Regions from separate parts of the Kribbella sp. CWNU-51 genome, predicted to be linked through region 2. Evidence: riboswitches for the same ligand, from Rfam matches in the RefSeq annotation. Region 2 holds a riboswitch; the other holds the start of a gene.

Region 1 (10,983 bases), on a different contig from region 2:
GCGCCGAGATCGGTACGGCGTACTCCGAACTGGTCGACCCGGTCGAGCAACGCCGTCGCCTCACCGAGCAGTCGCTGAAGGCCGCCGCGGGCGACCCCGAGGCCATGTCCCTCGACGAGGACTTCCTCCACGCGCTGGAGTACGCGATGCCTCCCAGCGGCGGCCTGGGAATCGGCGTGGACCGCGTTCTGATGATGCTGACGGGCCAGAACATCCGCGCGACCCTCGCGTTCCCCTTCGTGCGGCCGGCTCCGCGGGACTGAGGCCACTCGCTTCCGAGGCAGGTGTGCGCATACCCTGTGCGGCACAGGGTTTTGGGGCGACCTGGGGGGAAGTACATGAAGCGCTGTGCTGCGCTCTGCGCAGGGGTGGGGATGCTAGCCGTGCTCGCCGGCTGTAGCGGCATGCCGGAGGAGACTCCGGTCGCGTCGTCACAATCCACGATCGGTACGACGCCCGCACCGGCGCCGGCCGCGTCAGTACCACCGGGCGGTCCGCTCGGGTCGGCGGCGTACCAAGCGGAGCTGACCAAGCTCGAGCAGAGCCTGGCCGGTCCGTTGCGCACGCTGACCCGGGTGCGCACCGCCGAGGGTCTGACCGAGGCGATGACCACGCTCGCCGACTCACTCGACGCGGCATCGTCACAGCTGGCCGACCTCACGGTGACCGCGCGGCTGACCGCCGTACACGAGGTGCTGCAGGACAGTCTCGGGTCGGCGGCCGAGACCCTGTCGAACTCCGACCGGACGGAGGCGAACGCGCGCTGCGGTGGTGTCGCCTACACCTCGCAGAAAGTGCAGCGGCAGCTGCGGGCGGACCTGAGCGGCGCGACCGTGCCGTTGGACCGGTTGGGGCTGAAGTTCGGCGGCACGCTGCCCGATCCCGGACCGGGACCCAAGACCGTGCGCCCGTCGAACGGTGCCATCGTGATCCGCAGCGGCCCGACCGGCACCGGCCGGCTGAAGGTCACCAACGGTACGGCGAACGACGTCGCGGTCTCGATCGTCACCGACGGTAAGCCGCCGGCCAAGCCGCACGTGATGATGTACATCCAGGCGGGCAAGGCCGCCACAATCAGCCGGATCGGCGGCGCGTACCACATCTACTTCAAGAGCGGCACGGACTGGAGTCCCACCCGTCGCCAGTTCGGCGAGGACTGCTCGTTCCAGAAGTTCGAGCAGGCCTTCGGCCGGAGCGAGAGCTGGCAGGTGAACCTGGAGCCCACCCTCGGCGGCAACGCGAAAACCACCGAGGTGGAAGCCTACTGAGCGTCTCTGTCCCATTGGCGGGCCACCACGATCCGCCGGGCCGCCTAAAGGCCGAGCTTGTTGAGCAGGGCGCCGAGGAGGCCGCCTAGGGAAGGCGAGTCCGGCGGGTCTGGGTTTTCGGGGGTTGTCGGCGGGGTGCTCGGGGTGGTGCTGGTCGGGGGTGGGGCAGTCGGATTACTGGTGGTCGGCTGCGTGGTGGGCTCGGTGCGGGGCGGATCGGCGGGGCGCGTGGGTGGGGTCTTGGTGGCGCCCGGGATGGTCGGCTCGAAGCGGTCGACGATCTGCGTGGTCGGCCGACCCGGGGCCGGCGTCGGGTACGGGGTGTTTTCGCCGGGGACGCGGGCGGTGGTCGCACCGATTCCAGGAGTCGTTGCTGTTGGCAACGGCGCGGGCGGGGTGGTGCCGGGGGAGGTCGGCGTGGCCGTGGTGCCGCGTGGGATCGCCGGGACGTTCTGGCTGGGCTGACCGGGTTCGAGGCCGGCGACCGGGTTGGCCGGGTCGGGGCCACCACCCGGGAGCGGCAGGAACGAGGCCCCGATCCGCGGGCCGCCCGCCAGCGCCGTGAGGAACAGCACGACGTACAGCAGCAGCAGTACGCCGGCGCCGGCGGCGACCTGTCGAAGTCGCTGCGGGTTCTGCCAGGGCGGGCGGCCGGATGCCGTGGCAGGGAACGGTCTCACGGTTCCGCAGAGTAGCGGTTGAACCAGCGCTTCAAACAGACCGTGGAAGAAATTCCACACTGGATCGCAACCTTTTGGCAGCTGGATAACCAGTCCGTACTCGTAGCATCTCTGTCCGTTATTAGGACTGACGCGTTCAGAATTCAGCCGAGGGTTTGCAGGCCGATGACCGACAGCAGACGCAGCTTCTCGGCGGCCTCGCTGTTCGGCGCGGCCGTGTAGACGACGATGCGCAGATCACTGCCCGGCACGGTGAGGACGTCGCAGTCGATGACGAGGGTGCCGAGGCCGGGATGGCGGATGGTCTTCTGCTCGGTCTGATGGAAACCGACGACGGGCTGATCCCAGAGCTGGGCGAACTCGTCGTACCCGGCGCGCAGTTCGTCGATCAGCGCCCTGAGTTCCGGGTCGTGCGGATAGCGGGCCAGGGAGGCGCGCAGGTCCGTCACCATCGCGATCTGGAAGCTGCGGCGCTGCTCGGGTGTCTGGAGCACGCGTTCGCCCGGTGCCGCGTAGTGCCGCCAGATGATGTTGCGCCGGCGACCCCGCCACTCCGACGGGTCCCCGATCAGGGCCGCGAAGAGCGGATTCCAGGTGATCAGCCCCCAGGCCGCGTCGCACACGCAGAGCGGCGCACCCTCCAGCTGATCGACCATCCGGTGCACCCCAGGCGGGATGTACGCCGAGATCCGGCCGGGGGACGGTTCCACCTGGCCCGCGAGGACGAACAAATGGTTGCGCTCGGCATCGGACAGCCGGAGTGCCCGGGACAGCGCGGTCAGCACCTGCACCGACGGCGAGTCCGAGCGTCCCTGCTCGAGCCTGACGATGTAGTCCACCGACAGTCCGGCGAGCTGCGCCAACTCCTCCCGACGCAGCCCCGGTGCGCGCCGCCGTTCGCCAGCGGGCAGCCCGGCCTCGTCCGGGGTCACTCGATCGCGCCACGCGTGCAGTGTCCGGCCGAGCTCACCCATACGCCCAGTATTCCGCGCACCCCCCGAACCAGCCTGGTACTGCCATTCCCTAGGACATCGCGGGCACTACCTGACCGACCGCCGCAGCGCGAGGGTGGAGTCATGACCACGACACTCATCACCGGGGGCAACAAGGGCCTCGGTTTCGAAACCGCCCGTCGCCTCGTCGCGGCGGGACACACCGTGTACCTCGGCGCCCGGGATCCCGAGCGCGGCAAGCAGGCCGCGACCGACCTCGGCGCGCACTACCTCCCGTTGGATGTCACCAGCGACGACTCCGTCGCAGCGGCGGCCCGGCAACTCGAGTCCGAAGCCGGCCGGCTCGACGTACTCATCAACAACGCCGGCATCCCCGGTCCGCGGCACACCGCCCGGGAGCTGACGGCGGAGGACCTGCGGATCACGTACGACGTCAACGTGTTCGGCCCGGTCCGGATGGTGCACCACTTCCTGCCGCTGCTCGATCACAGCGACAACCCGGTTGTCGTGAACGTGTCCAGCGGACTCGGCTCGATCGCCACCGCTGTCGATCCGGAGATCTGGCCTCCCGCCGTACCGGTCTGGGTGTACGCGGCGGGTTACGGATCGTCCAAGGCGGCCCTCAACATGCTCACGGTCCAGTACGCGCGGCAACTACCGGAGCTCCGGATCAACACCGTCGATCCCGGGTTCACCGCGACCGATTTCAACAATCACCGGGGCGTACAGAGCGTCGAGAAGGGCGCGGAGATCATCGTCCGCCTGGCCACGATCGGCCCGAACGGCCCGACCGGCCAGTACCTCAGCCTGGACGGCAACGTGCCCTGGTGATCAGCACTCGATGACGTTGACGGCGAGGCCGCCGCGGGAGGTCTCCTTGTACTTGATCTTCATGTCGGCGCCGGTCTCGCGCATCGTCTTGATCACCTTGTCGAGGGTGACGACGTGCACGCCGTCGCCGTGCATCGCCATCCGGGCCGCGTTGATCGCCTTCACCGACGCCATCGCGTTCCGCTCGATGCAGGGGATCTGCACCAGCCCGCCGACCGGGTCGCAGGTCAGGCCGAGGTTGTGTTCCATCGCGATCTCGGCCGCGTTCTCGACCTGCCCCGGCGTACCGCCGAGGACCTCGCACAAGCCGGCCGCCGCCATCGAGCAGGCCGAGCCGACCTCGCCCTGGCAGCCGACCTCGGCGCCGGAGATCGACGCGTTCTCCTTGTACAGCACGCCGATCGCACCGGCGGTCAGCAGGAATCTGACCGCGCCGTCGTCGGTCGCCCCCGGCACGAACCGCCGGTAGTAGTGCAGTACGGCGGGAATGATGCCGGCGGCACCGTTCGTCGGCGCGGTGACGATCCGGCCGCCGGACGCGTTCTGCTCGTTCACCGCGAGGGCGAACAGGTTGACCCAGTCCATCACCTTCAGCGGATCCACCGACCACGGGTCAGCGCTCAGTCGACGGTGCAGTGAGTGCGCCCGGCGCGGCACCTTCAGGCCGCCGGGCAGAATGCCCTCGGTCTCACAACCCTCGCGGACACAGTCCTGCATCACCTGCCAGATGTGCAGCAGCCCGGCCCGGATCTCCTCCTCGGTCCGCCAGGCGAGCTCGTTCGCGAGCATCACCTCGCTGATCGACAACTGCGACTCGCGACAGCGGTCGAGCAGCTCGGCACCGGTGGTGAACGGGTACTTCAACGGGGTCGTGTCCAGCACGATCCGGTCGCCGGCCGCCGCGTTCTCGTCGACCACGAATCCGCCGCCGACCGAGTAGTACGTGCGCTCCCGCAGTACGGCGCCGTCCGCCGAGCGGGCCACGAAACTCATCCCGTTCGGGTGGTAGGGCAGCGCTTTGCGCCGGTGCATGATCAGGTCGGTGTTCTCGTCGAACGCGATCTCGTGCGTACCGGCCAGCAGCACCCTGCCGCGCTCGCGGATCGTCTCGACCCGCGCGTCGACGGAATGAGTGACGACGGTCTCGGGGTCCTCGCCCTCGAGCCCGAGCAGGACCGCCTTGTTGCTGCCGTGGCCGTGCCCGGTCGCGCCGAGCGAACCGAAGAGTTGCGCTTCGACCCTCGCCGTCGCGGCCAGCAGGCCGGCGTCGGCCAGGCCGAGTGCGAAGGTGCGGGCTGCGCGCATCGGCCCCACCGTGTGGGAGCTCGACGGGCCGATCCCGATGCTGAACAGATCGAAGACGCTGATCGCCATCGTGTGGAGGTTCCTTCCGGTCGCCGTTGACCGTTTGGTGTCCTCCCCACTCTGTTGGACCGGAAGTCCTCCAGAGGTGCCTCGCCCGCGCGGTGAAGGTGCCTGAGAGATTCTTGGGGAGAGTTGCTCCTACGGCGCCCAGGTCACGCCCGGGTCTCTCCCGCACGGGTTCATGCGGCTGTTGAATTGACTGACGGTGTGGACGGTACGGCGCTCCCACCGGCAACGTCAATCCGGCCGATCCGCACCATCAGCGACCGACCCCAACGAGTCCCCCAAGCACCGGCCGGGGTCTGGCGGGGGCTTGTCCCGGATGTGGTGAGGCAAACGGTTGCTGAGGATCGAGGGAGTCCCCAGACAGGAGATTCCGCTGATGAAGTCCCGACGAGTTCTCAGGACCACCGCGTGGGGTGTGGTCCTCGGATTCGGTGCGGCCGGCCTCACCGCGTTGCCGGCGCCGGCCGCCGTACCCAGGCAAGTGACCGTGCAGTGGTCCGACTGCAAGCCCGAGGGCAGGGATGATCCGGAGGAGGTGAAGGGATCGCAGTGCGCGACCCTGCAGGTACCGGTCGACTGGCACGATCCCGACGGACCCACCTTCGGCCTGGCGATCGCCCGTCGTACGGCGAAGTCGCCGGCCGACCGCGTCGGCGTGCTGATGTGGGGCCCTGGCGGTCCCGGTGACTCGGGCGTCGACCGGGTCAAGACCGGGATGTCCCGGTTCAGTCAGAACCTGCAGGATCGGTTCGACGTCGTGAGCTTCGACCCGCGGGGTGTCGCCCGCAGCAACCCGGTGAAGTGCACGGCCGCGCTGCTGGTCAATCAGCCGTCACCGATCATCAAGAGTGCGGCCGAGTTCCGCGCGACCATCCGCTACAACCAGCAGCTCGCGACCGACTGCCGCGACCACACCGGACCGGTGTACGACCACCTCGACAGCTGGCAGACGGTCCATGACGTCGACGCGATCCGCAGGGCGATCGGCGAGTCGACGATCTCCTTCCACGGCAGCTCGTACGGAACGGTGCTCGGCGGCCAGTACGCCGAGACGTATCCGGGCCGGGTGCGCGCGATGGTGCTCGAGAGCGTGAGCGACCACAGTGCCGCGCCGGCGAAGGAGTTCCTCGACGCCCAGGCGGCTGCGGCCCAGGACTCGTTCTCCGAGTTCGTGAAATGGTGCGACGCGGCAACGACCTGCGCAGTGCACGGTCGCGACATCCACACCTTGTGGGCGGATCTGCTCGCCCGGGCCGACCGCGGCGAGGTGCCGGATCCGCAGCACCCGACCGTCGCGATCACACCGTTCAACCTGAGCTTCTTCGTGTTCCGCAAGCTCTATGACCCGGAGTGGGTCGCTCTCGCCGACACGTTGAAGCATCTCGACGCGAGTACGCCGCCGACCGGGCAGGCGCCAGTACCACCCGGACTGGCGTCGTACCCGCTGGCGGTGTTCTGCCAGGACTGGAACCTCGGCGTCCGCGACTATCGGGAGTACGCCGGCCATCTCGACCGGCTGGCCAGGAACAACCCCGACATGCGCTACCCCGGTCAGCTGATGGCGGTGTCGATCTGCCTCGGGCAGCCGCCTGCCGCCAACCCGCAGCACCGGCTGAAGGTCCACGGCCTGAAGACTCCGGTCCTGCTCGCGAACGCGATCCACGACCCGGCCACCGGCTACGACTGGGCCTGGAGCGTCGAACGCCAGCTCGGCAGGTACGGCGTACTGCTCACCTACGAGGGCTGGGGTCACGGCAGCTACAACTCGAGCCCCTGCATGCAGACGACCATCGACGCGTATCTGGTCTCGCGTCAGGTGCCCGAACGCGGCACCAGCTGCGCCGCCGTACCGCCGAAGGGCTGAGAGATCCGGGGCCGGCGCCTCCCAACCAGCACCGGCCCCGGTGCCTGTGTGACCCTCAGACCGGGACGCCGGCCACGTCGAAAACGCGGTCGAGATGGTCGCCGCGGACCAGGCGGCCCGCCAGCAGACGGAGTTCGGCGCAGGCGGTCTCGAGTGCCTGCATCTGCGATCGGCAGTGGTCGACGTACCAGAACGGGTCGTCGGGCTGCGGATCGTCGGCATCGTCGATGTCGGCGTACCAGTGCTGATCTCCGTAGTGGACTACTCGCACTCGCAGATTCATGGTGACTACTCCCCGTGCCCAGGGATCCTGGGTCCCCCCTGGCCCCAGTCGGGGCCGGCTCGGCTGGGCGCGTGGTACGCGGCCCCCCACTGCCACGCGCCCTGCCGAGTTCGACCCTCCCCCGCTCGATACATCGTCGGCGGCGGGGCGAATGTTACTGCTTGTGACGATTAATTTTGCGTAGACGGCCTGTCACCGAGCGTTGAGCTGCGACTGGGTCCATTGCTCCAGTTCGTCGGTCGTGATCGGCAGGTCCTTGGTGAGGATCTCGAGCCGGTCGGCATGCACGACGACGTTGTCCTCGATCCGGATGCCGATCCCGCGCAGCTCCGGCGGTACGGTCTCGTCGTTCGGGTGGAAGTACAGCCCCGGCTCGACGGCGAGCGCCATCCCGGCCTCGATGTCGCCGGCGAAGTACGCCTCCGGCCGGGACGCGTCGCAGTCGTGCACGTCGAGGCCGATGTAGTGCCCGGTCCCGCAGACGATGTACCGCCGGTGCTGCTGCCCGTCCGGGCCGAGCAGCTCGTCCATCGACACGTCGAGCAGACCCCAGTCCCGCAGACCCTGGGCCAGCACCCGCAGCGCCTCGTACTGGAAGGCCCGGTACGGCGCTCCCACCTTGACGGCATCGAGGGACGCCAACTGCGCCTTGTGCACCAGGTCGTGGACCTGCCGCTGGGCCGCGGTGTACTCACCAGTGGCCGGGAAGGTCCGGGTCACGTCGGCGGTGTAGAGCGTACGGGTCTCGACCCCGGCGTCAAGCAGGATCACGTCGCCCTCGTTCACCGGGCCGTCGTTGCGGACCCAGTGCAGCACCGGCGCGTGGTGGCCGGCAGCAACGATCGAGGCGTACCCGACGCCGTTGCCCGCGGTCCGCGCGCGCCGGTCGAAGGTGCCCTGCAGCCACCGTTCGCCGCCACCCCGGATGGCCTCGGGCAGCTCCCGGGCCACGTCGCCGAACGCGAGCACGCTGGCCGCGACCGCCTCGCGCAGCTGGTCCAGCTCCCAGTCGTCCTTGATCCGGCGCAGCTCGGCCAGCGTCTGGCGCAGCGAGTTGCCGTCCGTCGGAGAGGTCCGGACCAGCGCGTCCAGCATCGGCTCGACACCGGGCGTCGACAGCATGAACGGCACGGCACCGCGCACGGCCGCCGGCAGTTCCTCGATCGGGCGGCAGGCGATCTGGAGTGCGTCCGACCAGTCCTTCAGCCCCGGCACCGGGCCGATCCACAGCTCGCCGTCGCGCGCGTTGGCGAAGAAGTCCGCCTCGTCCGGACCGGCGGTCTCCCGCAGGTACAGCGTCGCCTCACCATCCGCCGACAGCACCAGTACGGCGCCCTCCGCCTGGCAACCGGTCAGCCAGACGAAGTCGCTGTCGGCGCGGAACTGGTAGTCGGTGTCGTTCGACCGCACCGGCGCCAGGCCGGCCGCGAGCGCGATCCGGCGGCCCGGCAACGCGGCGGAGAGCTTCCGCCGGTGCGCGGCGGCGGCCTCGGCCAGGCCCTCCGGCACCGTCACCGACCGGTCCACCGGACCCCAGCCCCGCGAGACGAAGTCCCGGAATCCCTTGGCGTCGATCGGGCGGTAGGACTTCGGGGTCGGATCGGTCCGGTCGTCTTCGGTCATGAGCTGAGCTCCCCTTTGCAGCTGACGGTCAGAGTTCATCAACTCAGGTCTGCGCGGGGGCGCGCAAGCCCTTATGAGATCTGTCCCAGATCAGCGCGAACGGAACGCCGCGAGGATCCCCTGCTCGGAGTCCAGCAGATACTGATGCAGGTCGGCCGCGGCCTCGTCGTACTTGCGGGCCTCGAGCAGTTCGAGCAATCCACGGTTGCGCGCGATGTACGGCTCGTGCAGCTCGCGCGGCGCCGCGATCACGTGGAAAAGGAGCCGCTGCTCGGCCAGCAGCCGGCCCGTCACCGCGTCCATCCGGGCGCTGTCGGCCAGGCCGATCAGGTGTTCGTGGAACCGCATGTTCGCCGTACCGACCGCCGGCCAGCGATCCGCGAGCGCGGCCGCCTCGGCGGCTTCGACATCGTCCTGCAGCGGCTCGAGCCGGCTCGACGGCAGCTCCGGATCGCGGTCCACCAGGCCGCGGACGACGTCGACCTCGAGCACCCGGCGGAGACGGTACAGGTCGACCACGTCCCGCTCGCCCAGCTCGGGAACGAACACGCCGCGATGCAGCTTGTAGACCAGCAGCCCTTCGTGGGTGAGCAGCCGGAACGCTTCACGGAGGGTGTTGCGGCTGACCTCCAGCACCTCGGTCAGCTCGATCTCGGACAGCTGCGCGCCGGGCGGCAAGGCACCCTCGGTGATGCTGCGGCGCAGGATGTCGGCGGCCCGCTCGGCCGAGCTGCTGCGGTCCAGCCGCGCGACGTCGGCGGCGACTGTCCGCAACCACGCTTGCCGGCCGGTGTCCTGCCCACCCGTGCTCATCCCGGCATCATCGTCCACCCAAGCCGCCCAGGGGAAGTTTCGTGGAACAAGCCTCTTGCCGGATTGTTGAACAATCTCTACTGTCGGGTGATATCTCGCTGTCGCTACGGTGATCTGTCTGGCTGTTCTGCTCACCGTCAGCCGGTCTTTACCTTGTAGGAGTGCTCATGGACCTCAACGCGGATCTCGGCGAAGGCTTCGGATCCTGGCCGATGGGTGACGACAGCGCCTTGCTGGACGTCGTCACCAGTGCCAACGTGGCGTGCGGTTTCCACGCCGGCGATCCGTCGATCATGCGCCGAGTGACCGGGGAGGCGGTCGAGCGCGGGGTGGCGATCGGGGCGCATGTCGGGTACGCCGACAAGGCCGGCTTCGGACGGCGGTTCGTCGACATCGAGCCCGCTGCGTTGCGCGACGAGGTGGTGTACCAGATCGGGGCGCTGGACGCGTTCGCGCGGATCGCAGGTGACCGGGTGCGGTACGTGAAGCCGCATGGGGCGCTCTACAACACGATCGGCTCTCACGAGGAGCAGGCGGCGGCCGTGGTCGGTGCGGTCGCGGACTACGACAAGACACTGCCCGTCCTTGGCCTGCCCGGCTCCGCCTGGCTCCGGCTCGCGGCCGACGCCGGGCTGACCGTCGTACACGAGGCCTTTGCCGACCGGGCCTACACGGCCGAGGGCACGCTGGTGTCGCGGCGGCTGGACGGATCGGTACTGCACGATGCGGACGAGATCGCCGCTCGGTGTAGGGCGATGGCGACCGGTCGGCCGATCCAGGACAACGCCGGTGGCTCGCTGACCCTGAGCCCCGCGTCGATCTGCGTGCACGGCGACACCCCCGGCGCCGTCGACATCGCCCGCCGGGTGCGAGCCGCGGTGGAGGGAGCGGGCGTGACGTTGCGCCCGTTCGCGCACTGATGCGGATCCTGCCTTCTGGTGACCGCGGGGTACTGATCGAACTCGACGACCTCGACCAGGTGCTCGGCTACTACACCGCCCTCGCCGCGGACCCGCCCGCGGACGTGGTGGACATCGTCCCGGCCGCACGCACCGTGCTCGTCACCACGGCGGGCAGCCTGGATGCCCTGTCCAGCACGCTTCGCTCGGTCACGCCGACTCCCGGGACTCGCGCCGCTGGTGACCTCATCGAGATCCCGGTCACGTACGACGGGGAAGACCTGCAGGACGTCGCCGACCTGCTCGGATGCGCTGCGTCCGAGGTGGTTACTCGCCACGCAGGCGAAGAGTGGACCGTCGCCTTCTGTGGCTTCGCTCCCGGCTTCGGCTATCTGACC
Region 2 (10,983 bases):
CGAGGAGCGCACCAGCGACTACTACGCGCAGGACCGCTGCGGAAACGTCTGGTACTTCGGGGAGGACACCGCCGAGCTGGACAGCCGCGGCCACGTCGTCAGCCGTGAAGGCAGCTTCCACGCAGGCGTCGACGGCGCCCAACCCGGCGTCTTCATGCAGGCCCACCCCCAACTCGGCCGCAAGTTCCGCCAGGAGTGGTACGCCGGCCACGCCGAAGACGTCTTCTGGCTCATCGCCCGCAACACCACGGTGACCGTCCCCCACGGCACCTTCCACCACGCCCTCCGCACCGCGGAGACGACCGCCCTCGAGCCAGACGTCCTCGACAACAAGTACTACGTCAAAGACATCGGCCAGGTCGCCGAACTGTCCGTCCGAGGCCCGACGGAACAACTACGCCTAGTGGAGATCATCTCCTAGGCCGTACGGCGTTCTGGTGAGGACGAACGTGGCGACGTTGAGGTGGGTGATGCGGTTGCCTTCGCGGATGACGTGGAGTTTTTCGCCGGCCAGGTAGCCGTCGCGGCCCTGGTAGAGGTCGGGGCCCAGTGGGGAGAAGCGAGTGGTGAGGCCACCGGAGAGTTGGAGGATGCCGGCGGAGACGGACATGGTGAGGGGCGTGTTGCCCCAGTACCAGTGGCCGAGGAGGTCCGCGCCCTCGGCGAGTGGGGGCTCGGGGAGCCACTCCAGCGGGAGGCTGGGCTCATAGGTGGCCACCGTCTCGATCAGGTCGGGTGGGAGCGAGGCGACGCGACCGTACGTCGCGTTCCCGAGGGTGACGGCGCCGACGCGGCGGACGCGGTCGACGAACAGGCCGGCCAGGAAGCCGGGCATCGAGCCGGTGTGGCCGACCAGCAAATGCGGGTTGTCGGCGATCAGACGCAGGCCCAGGCCGTACGACGCGGTCAGGCCTTCTCGTGGATCCGCGGCCACCGGCGCCGCCATCTCGTCGACCGTGTCCCGGTTCAGCACCTCGTAAAGCGGATCGATCCAGAAGTTCGCGTACGTCGCCAGGTCCTCGATCGTGCTCCACAACTGCCCGGCCGGCGCCATCGCACCCGCGTCGTACGCCGGCTCGTCCACCAACTGACCGCTGAACGGGTGCACCGAGAACCCTTGCGCGGACGAGCCCGTCGGGAAGTACGTCGTACGACGCATCTCGAGCGGATCGAGGATGCGCTCCTGCACGAGGTCGAACCAGGAAGCGTTTCGCAGCCGGGCGACGATCTCGCCGAGGAGTCCGTAGCCGAGGTTCGAGTAGTGGTGCCGGCGGTCGGCCGGGCCGACCGCCTGGGACTCGTCCATCGCCGCGGTCAACTGGTCGAACGTGACGCCCGGGTTCCGCTCCCACCACGGACCCTCGGGCTCGGCGTTCATCCCGCCGCTGTGCGCGAGCAGTTGCCGGATCGTCCGATCACCGAACGCGATCCCCGGCAGATGCTTGCCCACGGCATCGTTCAGCGAGAGCAGTCCGTCGTCCCGGCACTGCATCACCAGAACAGCCGTCAGCGTCTTCGTGATCGAGCCGATCCGGTACTGCACGTCCGGCCCCGGCACACCACCGTCCGCGGTGGCGAACTGCCCCCGCGACCCGGTCCACACCAGCGAACCGTCCCGGACCACTCCGGCATTGATCGAAGGCAACTTCCATTCGCTCTGCGCTGTCGCGATCTCAGCGAGGAGCGCGGCTGCGGTATCAGGTCGAACCAGGGTCACTCAAAGGCCTCCGGGGCTGGGCAGGAGCAGATGAGGTTGCGGTCGCCGTAGGCGCCGTCGATGCGGCGGACGGGGGGCCAGTACTTCGAGGCGCGGTCCACCGAGCGGGGGAACGCGGCCTCCTCGCGAGTGTAGGCGTGCTCCCACTTGTCGTTGATCACCGACTCGGCGGTGTGCGGCGCGTTCACCAGCGGGTTGTCGCCGGCCGGCCACTCCCCCGCGGCGACCCGGTCGATCTCGTGCCGGATCGCGATCATCGCGTCGCAGAACCGGTCCAGCTCGCCGAGGTCCTCGGACTCGGTCGGCTCGACCATCAGCGTGCCCGCGACCGGGAACGACATGGTCGGTGCGTGGAAGCCGTAGTCGATCAGCCGCTTCGCGACGTCGTCGACGCTGATCCCGGTCTCCTTGGTCATCGGCCGCAGATCCAGGATGCACTCGTGGGCGACCAGGCCGTTCTCGCCGGTGTAGAGCACCGGGAAGACACCCTCGAGCCGCTTCGCCACGTAGTTCGCAGTCAGTACGGCGGCCTTCGTGGCGGCCGTCAGACCCTCGGCACCCATCATCCGGATGTACGCCCACGAGATCGCCAGCACACCCGCCGAACCGAACGGCGCCGCGCTGATCGGGCCGACCCCGGACTCCGGACCGGCCTGGTCCAGCAGCGGGTGGTTCGGCAGGTACGGCGCCAGGTGCGCGGCCACGGCCACCGGGCCGACACCCGGACCACCGCCACCGTGCGGGATGCAGAAGGTCTTGTGCAGGTTCAAGTGGCTGACGTCGCCGCCGAACTCACCGGGCTTGGCGAGACCGAGCAACGCGTTCAGGTTCGCGCCGTCGACGTACACCTGGCCGCCGTGCTCGTGGACGATCGAGCAGACCTCGCGCACGCTCTCCTCGTACACGCCGTGCGTGGACGGGTAGGTGATCATGATCGCGGCCAGCTTGGCCGCGTGCTCAGACGCCTTCGCCCGCAGGTCGTCCAGGTCGATCGTGCCATCGTCGTTGCCCTTGACAACGACCACCTTCATGCCGGCCATCACCGCGGAGGCGGCGTTGGTGCCGTGCGCGCTGGCCGGGATCAGACACACAGTGCGATCGAGATCGCCCCGCCCGTGGTGGTACCCGCGGATCGCGAGCAGCCCCGCCAGCTCACCCTGCGAGCCCGCGTTCGGTTGGATCGAGACCTTCGCGTACCCGGTCACCTCGGCCAGCCAGCGCTCCAGCTGCCCGATCAGCACCGCGTACCCGGCCGCGTCCTCGATCGGCGCGAACGGGTGCAGGTCGGCGAACTCCGGCCAGGTGACCGGCTCCATCTCGGTGGTCGCGTTCAGCTTCATCGTGCAGGACCCGAGCGGGATCATCCCGCGATCCAGCGCGTAGTCCTTGTCGGACAGCTTGCGCAGGTACCGCAGCATGGCAGTCTCGGACTGGTGCGTGTTGAACACCGGGTGCGTCAGGTAGTCCGTGGTCCGCGGCACGGCAACCGCGGCCGCGTCCAGCGAACCGTCGTACCGAACGCCGAAGGACTGGCAGACCCGGGTCAGGGTGGCGACGTCGGTCTTCTCGTCGCAGGAGATGCCGACGTGGTCCGCGTCGACCAATCGGAGCCAGATGCCGTTCTGCCGGGCGGCGTCGACCACATCCGCGGCCTGACCGGGGACCCGGGCGAGCACGGTGTCGAAGAAGTCGCCGTGCACGACCTCGACGCCCCCCGCCCGCAGCGACGCGGCCAGCTTGCCCGCGTAGTCGTGGACGCGCTCGGCGATCGCCTTCAGACCCGCGGGCCCGTGGTAAACGGCGTACATCGACGCGACCACCGCCAGCAGGACCTGCGCCGTACAGATGTTGGAGGTCGCCTTCTCACGGCGGATGTGCTGCTCGCGGGTCTGCAGTGCCAGCCGGTACGCCGGTGCGCCGTCAGAGTCGACGGAGACACCGACGAGGCGACCGGGCAACGACCGCTCGAGGCCGGACCGGACGGACATGAAACCGGCATGCGGACCGCCGTAGAACAGTGGTACGCCGAAGCGCTGCGAGGATCCGATCACGATGTCGGCGCCGGCCTCACCCGGTGCCTCGAGCAACGTCAGCGCGAGCAGGTCGGAGGCGACCGCGACCAGCGTGTCGCGCTCGTGCGCGGCGGCGATCAGCGGCTTCAGGTCGCGGACGACACCGCCGGAGCCCGGGTACTGCACGAGGAAGCCGAAGAAGTCACCGTCCGGCAGACCGTCGGTGGTGTCGGCGACGACGACCTCGATGCCGAGCGCCTCGGCTCGGGTCTGGACCACTGCGATGGTCTGGGCGAAGCAGTCGGCGTCGACCAGATAGCGATCGGACTTGCTCTTCTTGTTCGACCGGTGGGCCAGCGTCATCGCCTCGGCGGCCGCGGTGCCCTCGTCCAGCAGCGACGCGTTCGCGGTCGGCAGGCCGGTCAGGTCGGACACGACGGTCTGGAAGTTCAGCAGCGCCTCGAGCCGGCCCTGGGAGATCTCCGGCTGGTACGGCGTGTAGGCCGTGTACCAGGCCGGGTTCTCGACCAGACGCCGGACGATGACCGACGGCGTGAAGGTGCCGTAGTACCCCTGGCCGATCATCGAGGTGGCGACGGTGTTGCGGGCCGCCAGCTGGCGGAGCTCGGTCAGCGCGTCGACCTCGGAGGCCGGCTCGGGCAGCCGGAGCGCCTCGGCGGACCGGATCGACGCCGGCACCGCGGCATCCACCAGCGCGTCGACGTCGTCGTACCCGAGGAGTTGGACCATGCGGGCGATCTCGTCCGGACGCGGCCCGATGTGCCGGTCGGCGAACGTCGCCGAGAGCTGGGGTGAGTTGTTCATCTAGAGGCTCCGTTGCTGACAGTGCTTCCGGTCGCCTCCCCCTCTGTCACGCCCAGCTCACGCAGGGGCACTCCAGAGTCGCCTGTGGCACTCGGTCCATGGGCCTGAGAGGTTCCGGGGAGGAATTGCCCCTTCGGCGCCCGGTTGCGCGGGTCTCTCCCGAGTGCTGTGTACGGCTGAACCGAGGCTACCAGGAATCCTCGAACAGTTCGGGCAGCAGCCGTCGTGCGACCGGCCGGACTGGACTCCGCCGCCGTGCCGTGCGCGTAGCCGCGAACGGGATGGAACAGGTCAGCCGGTCATGCGAGCGCGGCGGCGGGCCGCGAGCTCGTCGTTCGCGTGGCTGTCGCCGTCGTCGTGACCGTCGGCACGCTCGGTCGGCAGCTCGGACAGCGAACCCTCGACCTCGCGCCAGACACCACCGAGGGCGATACCGAAGACGCCCTGACCGCCGGCGAGCAGATCGATCACCTCGTCCGGCGAGGTGCACATGTAGACCGAGGCGCCGTCACTCATCAGCGTGATCTGAGTCAGGTCGTCGATGCCGCGCTTGCTGAGGTGGGCGATCGCGGTCCGGATCTGCTGCAGTGAGATGCCGGCGTCGAGCAGCCGCTTGATCACTTTCAGCAACAGGACGTCACGGAAGCCGTAGAGCCGTTGGGTGCCGGAGCCGGTCGCCGGGCGCACGGACGGGGAGACCAGGCCGGTGCGGGCCCAGTAGTCGAGCTGACGGTAGGTGATCCCGGCCGCGGCGCACGCCGTCGGACCGCGGAACCCGACATCCTCCGGCATCGGCCGCAGGTCGTCGTCGAAGAGCAGACCCTGGACGCCGGCAGCGGCGGCCGCCTCGGCGTGTGCGTCGGACGTCGACTGCGCCGTCAGATCCGTGTCGCCGGTGCGTGTCACGCCTGAGCCTCCCTGGGTACCGACTGGAACGGGTCACATCCGTGGAGTGACAACACCCCACGACTCCTTCAAGGTAAGCCGCCGACCAGGGAGGGTCAACGACAACCGCACCGAGCCGGGAGCGTGTCGCGGCCTTCGTACGAATCGTTACCTATCTGGTCTTGTACCACTCCGGTGAACTGAACTGGTCAGCTCTTGTCGAAATCCTCGGGTTTCACCTGGTCGAGGAACTCGCGGAAGCGCTCGACCTCTTCTTCCTCCACCACTTCGTCGGCGTCGTCGGTCTCACTCTCCGGAACCGGGATGCCGGCCTCGGCCAGGATCTCCTCGGTGCAGAACACCGGGGTCCCGGTCCGCAGCGCCAGCGCGATCGAGTCCGACGGTCGCGCCGAGATCTCGGTCTTGTCGTCGAACACCAGGATCGCCTCGAAGATGCCGTCGGTCAGGTTCACGATCCGGACCTGGCTGAGGGTGTGCCCGAGCACCCGGATGGTCTCCGCGAACAGGTCGTGCGTCAGCGGCCGCGGCGGCTCCATCCCCTGCTGGGCGAAAGCGATCGCACTCGCCTCGGCCGCGCCGATCCAGATCGGCAGGTACCGCTCCCCGCCAACCTCTCGCAGCAGCACGATCGGCTGACTCGAGGGCATCTCCACCCGGACTCCGACCACGTCGACTTCGCGCACCCCTTCAGCCTACTCCGCAGGGAAGCCCCGGGCAGGCCCGCGGGGTGCGCCGGCTACCTGGGCAGGCGGGAACGGACCAGCGCCGCATGCAGGCGGACGGCGAGCGCGGCCAGTTCCTCGGTCTGTTCGGTATGGCGGGGGCCTGTCACCTGCTCGATCAGACCGGCCTCCCGATCGGCCGCCGTACGGAACTGGCGCAGGTGCCGCGGCTCGATCCCGTACGGCGCGAAGTCCGCGGCCAGCCGCGCGATCACGATCGCGTCCCCGTCGTAGTGGTTGCCACGGGCCACCACCAGGCCATGGCCCTCCAGCTCGCCGAGCAGCTCGGCGGAGATCCCGGCGGCGGCGCGGAGCTCCTCCCGGGTCAGCTTCAGATCGATGCCCGCAGCACCGAAGTCGTCGGCGACCGGAAGCCCCGGTGGCTCCGGCAACGAACTCGGCGCGACCGGTGGACCGCCGGCCGCCGGGCGCAGGCCGCGATCGATCGCGCCGAGATGCTCCTTGATCACCTTCAGCGGCAGGTACTGGTCACGTTGCGCGGTCAGCACGTAGCGCAGCCGCTCGACGTCGGCCGCGCTGAACTTCCGGTAGCCCGAGGCGGTCCGGGCCGGGGTCACCAGCCCCTCGGCCTCGAGGAACCGGATCTTGGAGATCGTGACGTCGGCGAACTCGGCCTGCAGCAGCTGCAGCACCTCTCCGATGCCGCGGCCTTCAGCGGGGCCCTCGACGGAAGGCTCAGGCTTGGCCACTGGCGTAGTACACCAAGCGGTACTTGCCGATCTGGACCTCGTCGCCGCTGGTCAGCTGGACCTCGTCGATCCGGTCCCGGTTCACGTAGGTGCCGTTCAGGCTGCCCACGTCGCGGACCTTCACGCCGTACGGGTCGCGGCGGAACTCCGCGTGCCGGCGCGAGACGGTGACGTCGTCGAGGAAGATGTCGCTGTCCGGGTGCCGGCCGGCGGTGACCACGTCGACGTCGAGCAGGAACCGGCTGCCCGCGTTCGGCCCGCGCTGGACGATCAGCAGGGCGGATCCGGCCGGCAGGGCGCCGACCGCGGCCTCGTCCTCCACCGACAGCGGCTCGCCGGTGCGCTCGGGCTCGGGCTCGGCGCCGATCGGGGTCAGCATCGCAGTGTCGGTGACACCGTTGGTCGCCGGCGGGGCCGCCGGGGCTGCTGCCGCCGGGCGGTCCGCGCCAGGAAGCATCGCTCCGCACTGCGAGCAGAACCGGCTGCCGTCGGAGTTCTCGTGCCCGCACTGGTTGCAGAACGGCATGCTGTGATCCTCCCGATCGCCGGTGGTCCGGCGACGTTTTCGATAGACCCCGTATGAACAAGTGTGGACGCAGATTCGCGGACCTCAACCCTCGACCAGCGGTTGAGGTCCGGACAACGTACCAGGCGCGGCCAAGCCGCTGCCGGTCAGCTCTGGTCGAGCTGTCCCTGGTAGGTCTCGGCGTCCATCAGCGCAGCCACCTCGGCGGCGTCCTCGACCTCGATGTCGAGCAGCCAGCCCTCGCCGTACGGGTCGCTGTTGACCAGGTCCGGCTGGTCGGCGAGCGCCTCGTTGACGGCGGTCACGGTGCCGTTGACCGGCGCGAACAGGTCGCTCACGCTCTTGGTCGACTCCAGCTCGCCACAGGAGTCGCCGGCCCGCACCGCGCTGCCGATCTCGGGCAGCTGCACGTACACGATGTCACCGAGCGCGTCCTGTGCGAAGTCGGTGATGCCGACCCGCACCGGCGCCTCGCCGTCGGCCTTGACCCACTCGTGCTCGGCCGTGTACTTCAGGTCTTCGGGGTACACCTCGGTCCTCTTTCTTTGAACACAGCTTTCGAACGGACACAGCTACTTGGTCGGGCTGGGTGCCGGGCGAGCGTAGCGATGCTCCTCCGGCGCGTGCAAGGCGGTGATCTGGAGCGTCGGAACCTCGGTCACCTCGGCCGTTCCGCCCACCTGCGGACCGGTCACCTCACTGACCAGGCCGCCCGGGAAGTTGGCCGCCTCGGACAGATTGTGCGACTCCCCGATCGCCTCGACGACGTACGGCGAATTCAGCTTCTGACCGTCGATCCGGATCCCCGGTGCGTCGTCGACGAAGTCGGTGCTGGCGACGACCCGGACCGAACCGTTGATCTGGATCGCCTCGGCGCCGGCGTCGCGCAGTTCCTCGATCGCGTCCAGCAGGTTGCTCGAGGTCATCTTGCCTTCGGGGTCGTTCAGCGTGATCCGGACGCCAGGCCCCTGGGCGGGCAGGGTGCCGGCCAGGATGCCGAGCACCTGGACCTGCGCCTCGGCCTGCTCGCGCGCGGTCTGGGCCTTGTCCGCGCTGGAGGACAGCGAGTTCTTCCGCGCCTCCAGCTCGGCGATCTCGCTCTCCAGCCGGCGGGTGTTCTGGCCTAGGCCGTCGAGGATCGCGATCAGGTCTTCGCGGCGGGCGTTCTGGTAGCCGTCGTCGGCCCGGTTCACCCGCACCTGGACGACGGCCACGCCGGCGACCAGCGCGAGCACGACGGCGACGATCGCCTGCCCTCGGGACGGCTTGAACCCGGCCCGCAGCCGCCGCAGCGCCAGGTTCGGCGTCCGGGGCTTGGGCATCGGTGTCGGCGTCTCCGGCTGCGGCCGGTCGGCCGGATCTGCGGCTGCCGGATCAGGCGTCGGATCGGGTTTGTCGTCGCTCATGTCAGGCCCTGAAGATGTGCCGGCGGATGGCGGCCATGTTCGTGAAGATACGGATGCCGAGGACGACCACCACGCCGGTGGACAGTTGTGAGCCGACGCCCAGTTGGTCGCCGAGGTAGACGATCAGCGCGGCGATCAGGACGTTCGACACGAACGAGACGACGAACACCTTGTCGTCGAAGATCCCGTCCAGGAACGCCCGCAGCGCCCCGAACACCGCGTCCAAGGCGGCGACGACGGCGATCGGCAGGTACGGCTGGGCCCACTCCGGGACGTCGGGCGCGACCAGCAGGCCGATCACGACACCGATCACCAGTCCGAGTACGGCGATCATCTGGGTCCTACCTTCGCGTAGCGCAACGCGATGGTCGCATCGGCCGGCACCAGCAAGGAATCCTCCGTCGTGGTCGTCATCCGGACACCGAAGTTGCTGACCAGATACTGCACCCATTGGCCGCCCGAGCTCTGCGCGAAGCGGGCCGGCATGGTCGCGGTGTCCCCGATCGCGAGCACCGTGTACGGCGGGGTCAGCGAGCTGTAGTCGACCGTGATCGCACTGCCCGCACCCCGGATCGCGGTCAGCGAGGTGAGCCGGTGATCGTTCACCGAGATCGCCTCGGCGCCCGCGGTCCACAGGCCGTTGACCAGCTGCTGCAGGTCGACGTCGAGCAGGCGGCCCTCCTTGGCGTCGGCGTCCTTCGCATCGTCGATCACCGCCTTGATCCCGGGCCCGGTGGCCGCGACCGCGCCGGTCTGCAGCTCCAGCGCGTCCAGCTGCTGCTGCAGCGTCGCGCCCGAACTGGTGTTGCTCAGTCCACTCGCCTGCAACCGCCGTACCTCGTCGGCCAGTTGCGTCTGCTGGGTGCGCATGCCGTTCAGCCGGGTGTTGGCCTGATTGATCCGGGTGATCAGCTCCTTGCGTTGCTTCTCCGCCTCGGGCGCTCCGCGGTAGTTCTGCGAGGCCGCGACCGCGAGCAGGAAGCCGAGCACGATGGTGGCCACCACCAGCATCACCCGGTGCCGGGACCGGAGCGACTTGCCGCCCTTGTCCGGGCGGGTCCGGGCTGCGACGGCGTACCCCTCGTCCAGCGGGTGCGCCATCAGGTTGTTCAGCAGCGACATCGACGCGTCGACGCGCCGCGGCTTCGGTGGGGATTGCTGAGTCACGGGTCTACCCGGCCGGATGGTTGATCGGTTTCACCGTCTGGACGAGGTGGCGCAGCTGGACGAAGTACAGGACGCCGGCCCAGTAGTACAGCCCCGTCCCCCAGATCGCGAACGCCCAGCCGAACACCCGCGCGAGCAGGTTGAGGGTGCTGTCGCCGTCACCGAGCAGGAGCAGCGGGAACGCGTACAGCAGGCAGAACGTGGCCGACTTGCCCAGGAAATGCACCGGCAGCGCGTTGAAGCCGCGACGGTGCAGGGCCGGCAGGGTGAACGTGAGCAGCAGGTCCCGCAGCGGGAGCGCGATCGCCAGCCACCACGGGATGATGTCGCGCAGCGCCAGGCCGATCACGGTCGCGAAGATGTAGAGCCGGTCCGCGACCGGGTCGAGCATCTGGCCCAGCCGGCTGGTCTGGTTCATCCGGCGGGCGATCTGGCCGTCGGCCCAGTCGGTGAACCCGGAGATGGCCAGCACGAGCAGCGCCCAGCCGTCCTCCTGCGGGCCGAGGATCAGCCACAGGAACAGCGGCACTCCCAGCAACCGGAGGAAGCTGAGCGCGTTCGGGATCGTGAGCACCCGGTCGGACACTTCCACCTCCGGCACGCGATCCCTCCCTCTCTCACCCTGATACCGGTCGTAACTGTACTTGGGCACCTCGACAGGTTTACTCCCGGCCATCCCGGGGCAGGCCGGGCCATCCCCTGCTACCTGAACGCGCCGGCCCCCTTCCCGCTACGCCCGCTATGAACCGGTGACCCGATCGATACGCAAGGGTGATGCTTAGGTTGTTGAACGGGAGGGGTATCCATGAAGTTCCTGGTGCTGATCTACGGCAACCCGGAGTCGCGGGCGGTGTGGGACTCGCTGTCCGACGACCAGAAGCGGGAGGGGATGGCCGGCTATACCGCTCTGAACGACGCTCTCTCCGCCAGTGGCGAGCTGGTGGCCTCGGAGTCGCTGGGCGACCCGGCCGCCACCAAACAGGTGCTGGTCC

What was found. Region 2 has a riboswitch for glycine ahead of gcvP (aminomethyl-transferring glycine dehydrogenase). Riboswitches for the same ligand answer to the same signal wherever they lie in the genome.
Region 1: another riboswitch for glycine. It lies ahead of ACXC9Q_RS10095 (L-serine ammonia-lyase); the one in region 2 lies ahead of gcvP (aminomethyl-transferring glycine dehydrogenase).

What each region holds. Positions count from the first base shown of each region.
Region 1 is NZ_JBSXMZ010000007.1:364,848-375,830, forward strand. Features, by position in the region: gene lysX (bifunctional lysylphosphatidylglycerol synthetase/lysine--tRNA ligase LysX) at 1-263, shown strand, start outside; gene ACXC9Q_RS10075 (hypothetical protein) at 375-1,268, shown strand; gene ACXC9Q_RS10080 (hypothetical protein) at 1,313-1,948, opposite strand; gene ACXC9Q_RS10085 (helix-turn-helix transcriptional regulator) at 2,092-2,922, opposite strand; gene ACXC9Q_RS10090 (SDR family oxidoreductase) at 3,025-3,732, shown strand; gene ACXC9Q_RS10095 (L-serine ammonia-lyase) at 3,733-5,106, opposite strand; glycine riboswitch at 5,187-5,279, opposite strand; gene ACXC9Q_RS10100 (alpha/beta fold hydrolase) at 5,480-6,967, shown strand; gene ACXC9Q_RS10105 (hypothetical protein) at 7,023-7,250, opposite strand; gene ACXC9Q_RS10110 (aminopeptidase P family protein) at 7,443-8,873, opposite strand; gene ACXC9Q_RS10115 (GntR family transcriptional regulator) at 8,964-9,686, opposite strand; gene ACXC9Q_RS10120 (LamB/YcsF family protein) at 9,854-10,606, shown strand; gene ACXC9Q_RS10125 (5-oxoprolinase subunit B family protein) at 10,606-10,983, shown strand, end outside.
Region 2 is NZ_JBSXMZ010000023.1:8,715-19,697, forward strand. Features, by position in the region: gene ACXC9Q_RS23830 (hypothetical protein) at 1-421, shown strand, start outside; gene ACXC9Q_RS23835 (serine hydrolase domain-containing protein) at 401-1,717, opposite strand; gene gcvP (aminomethyl-transferring glycine dehydrogenase) at 1,714-4,554, opposite strand; glycine riboswitch at 4,637-4,726, opposite strand; gene ACXC9Q_RS23845 (MerR family transcriptional regulator) at 4,846-5,460, opposite strand; gene ACXC9Q_RS23850 (bifunctional nuclease family protein) at 5,649-6,143, opposite strand; gene ftsR (transcriptional regulator FtsR) at 6,197-6,892, opposite strand; gene ACXC9Q_RS23860 (FHA domain-containing protein) at 6,879-7,418, opposite strand; gene gcvH (glycine cleavage system protein GcvH) at 7,565-7,948, opposite strand; gene ACXC9Q_RS23870 (DUF881 domain-containing protein) at 7,991-8,824, opposite strand; gene ACXC9Q_RS23875 (small basic family protein) at 8,826-9,158, opposite strand; gene ACXC9Q_RS23880 (DUF881 domain-containing protein) at 9,155-9,991, opposite strand; gene ACXC9Q_RS23885 (CDP-alcohol phosphatidyltransferase family protein) at 9,996-10,592, opposite strand; gene ACXC9Q_RS23890 (YciI family protein) at 10,797-10,983, shown strand, end outside.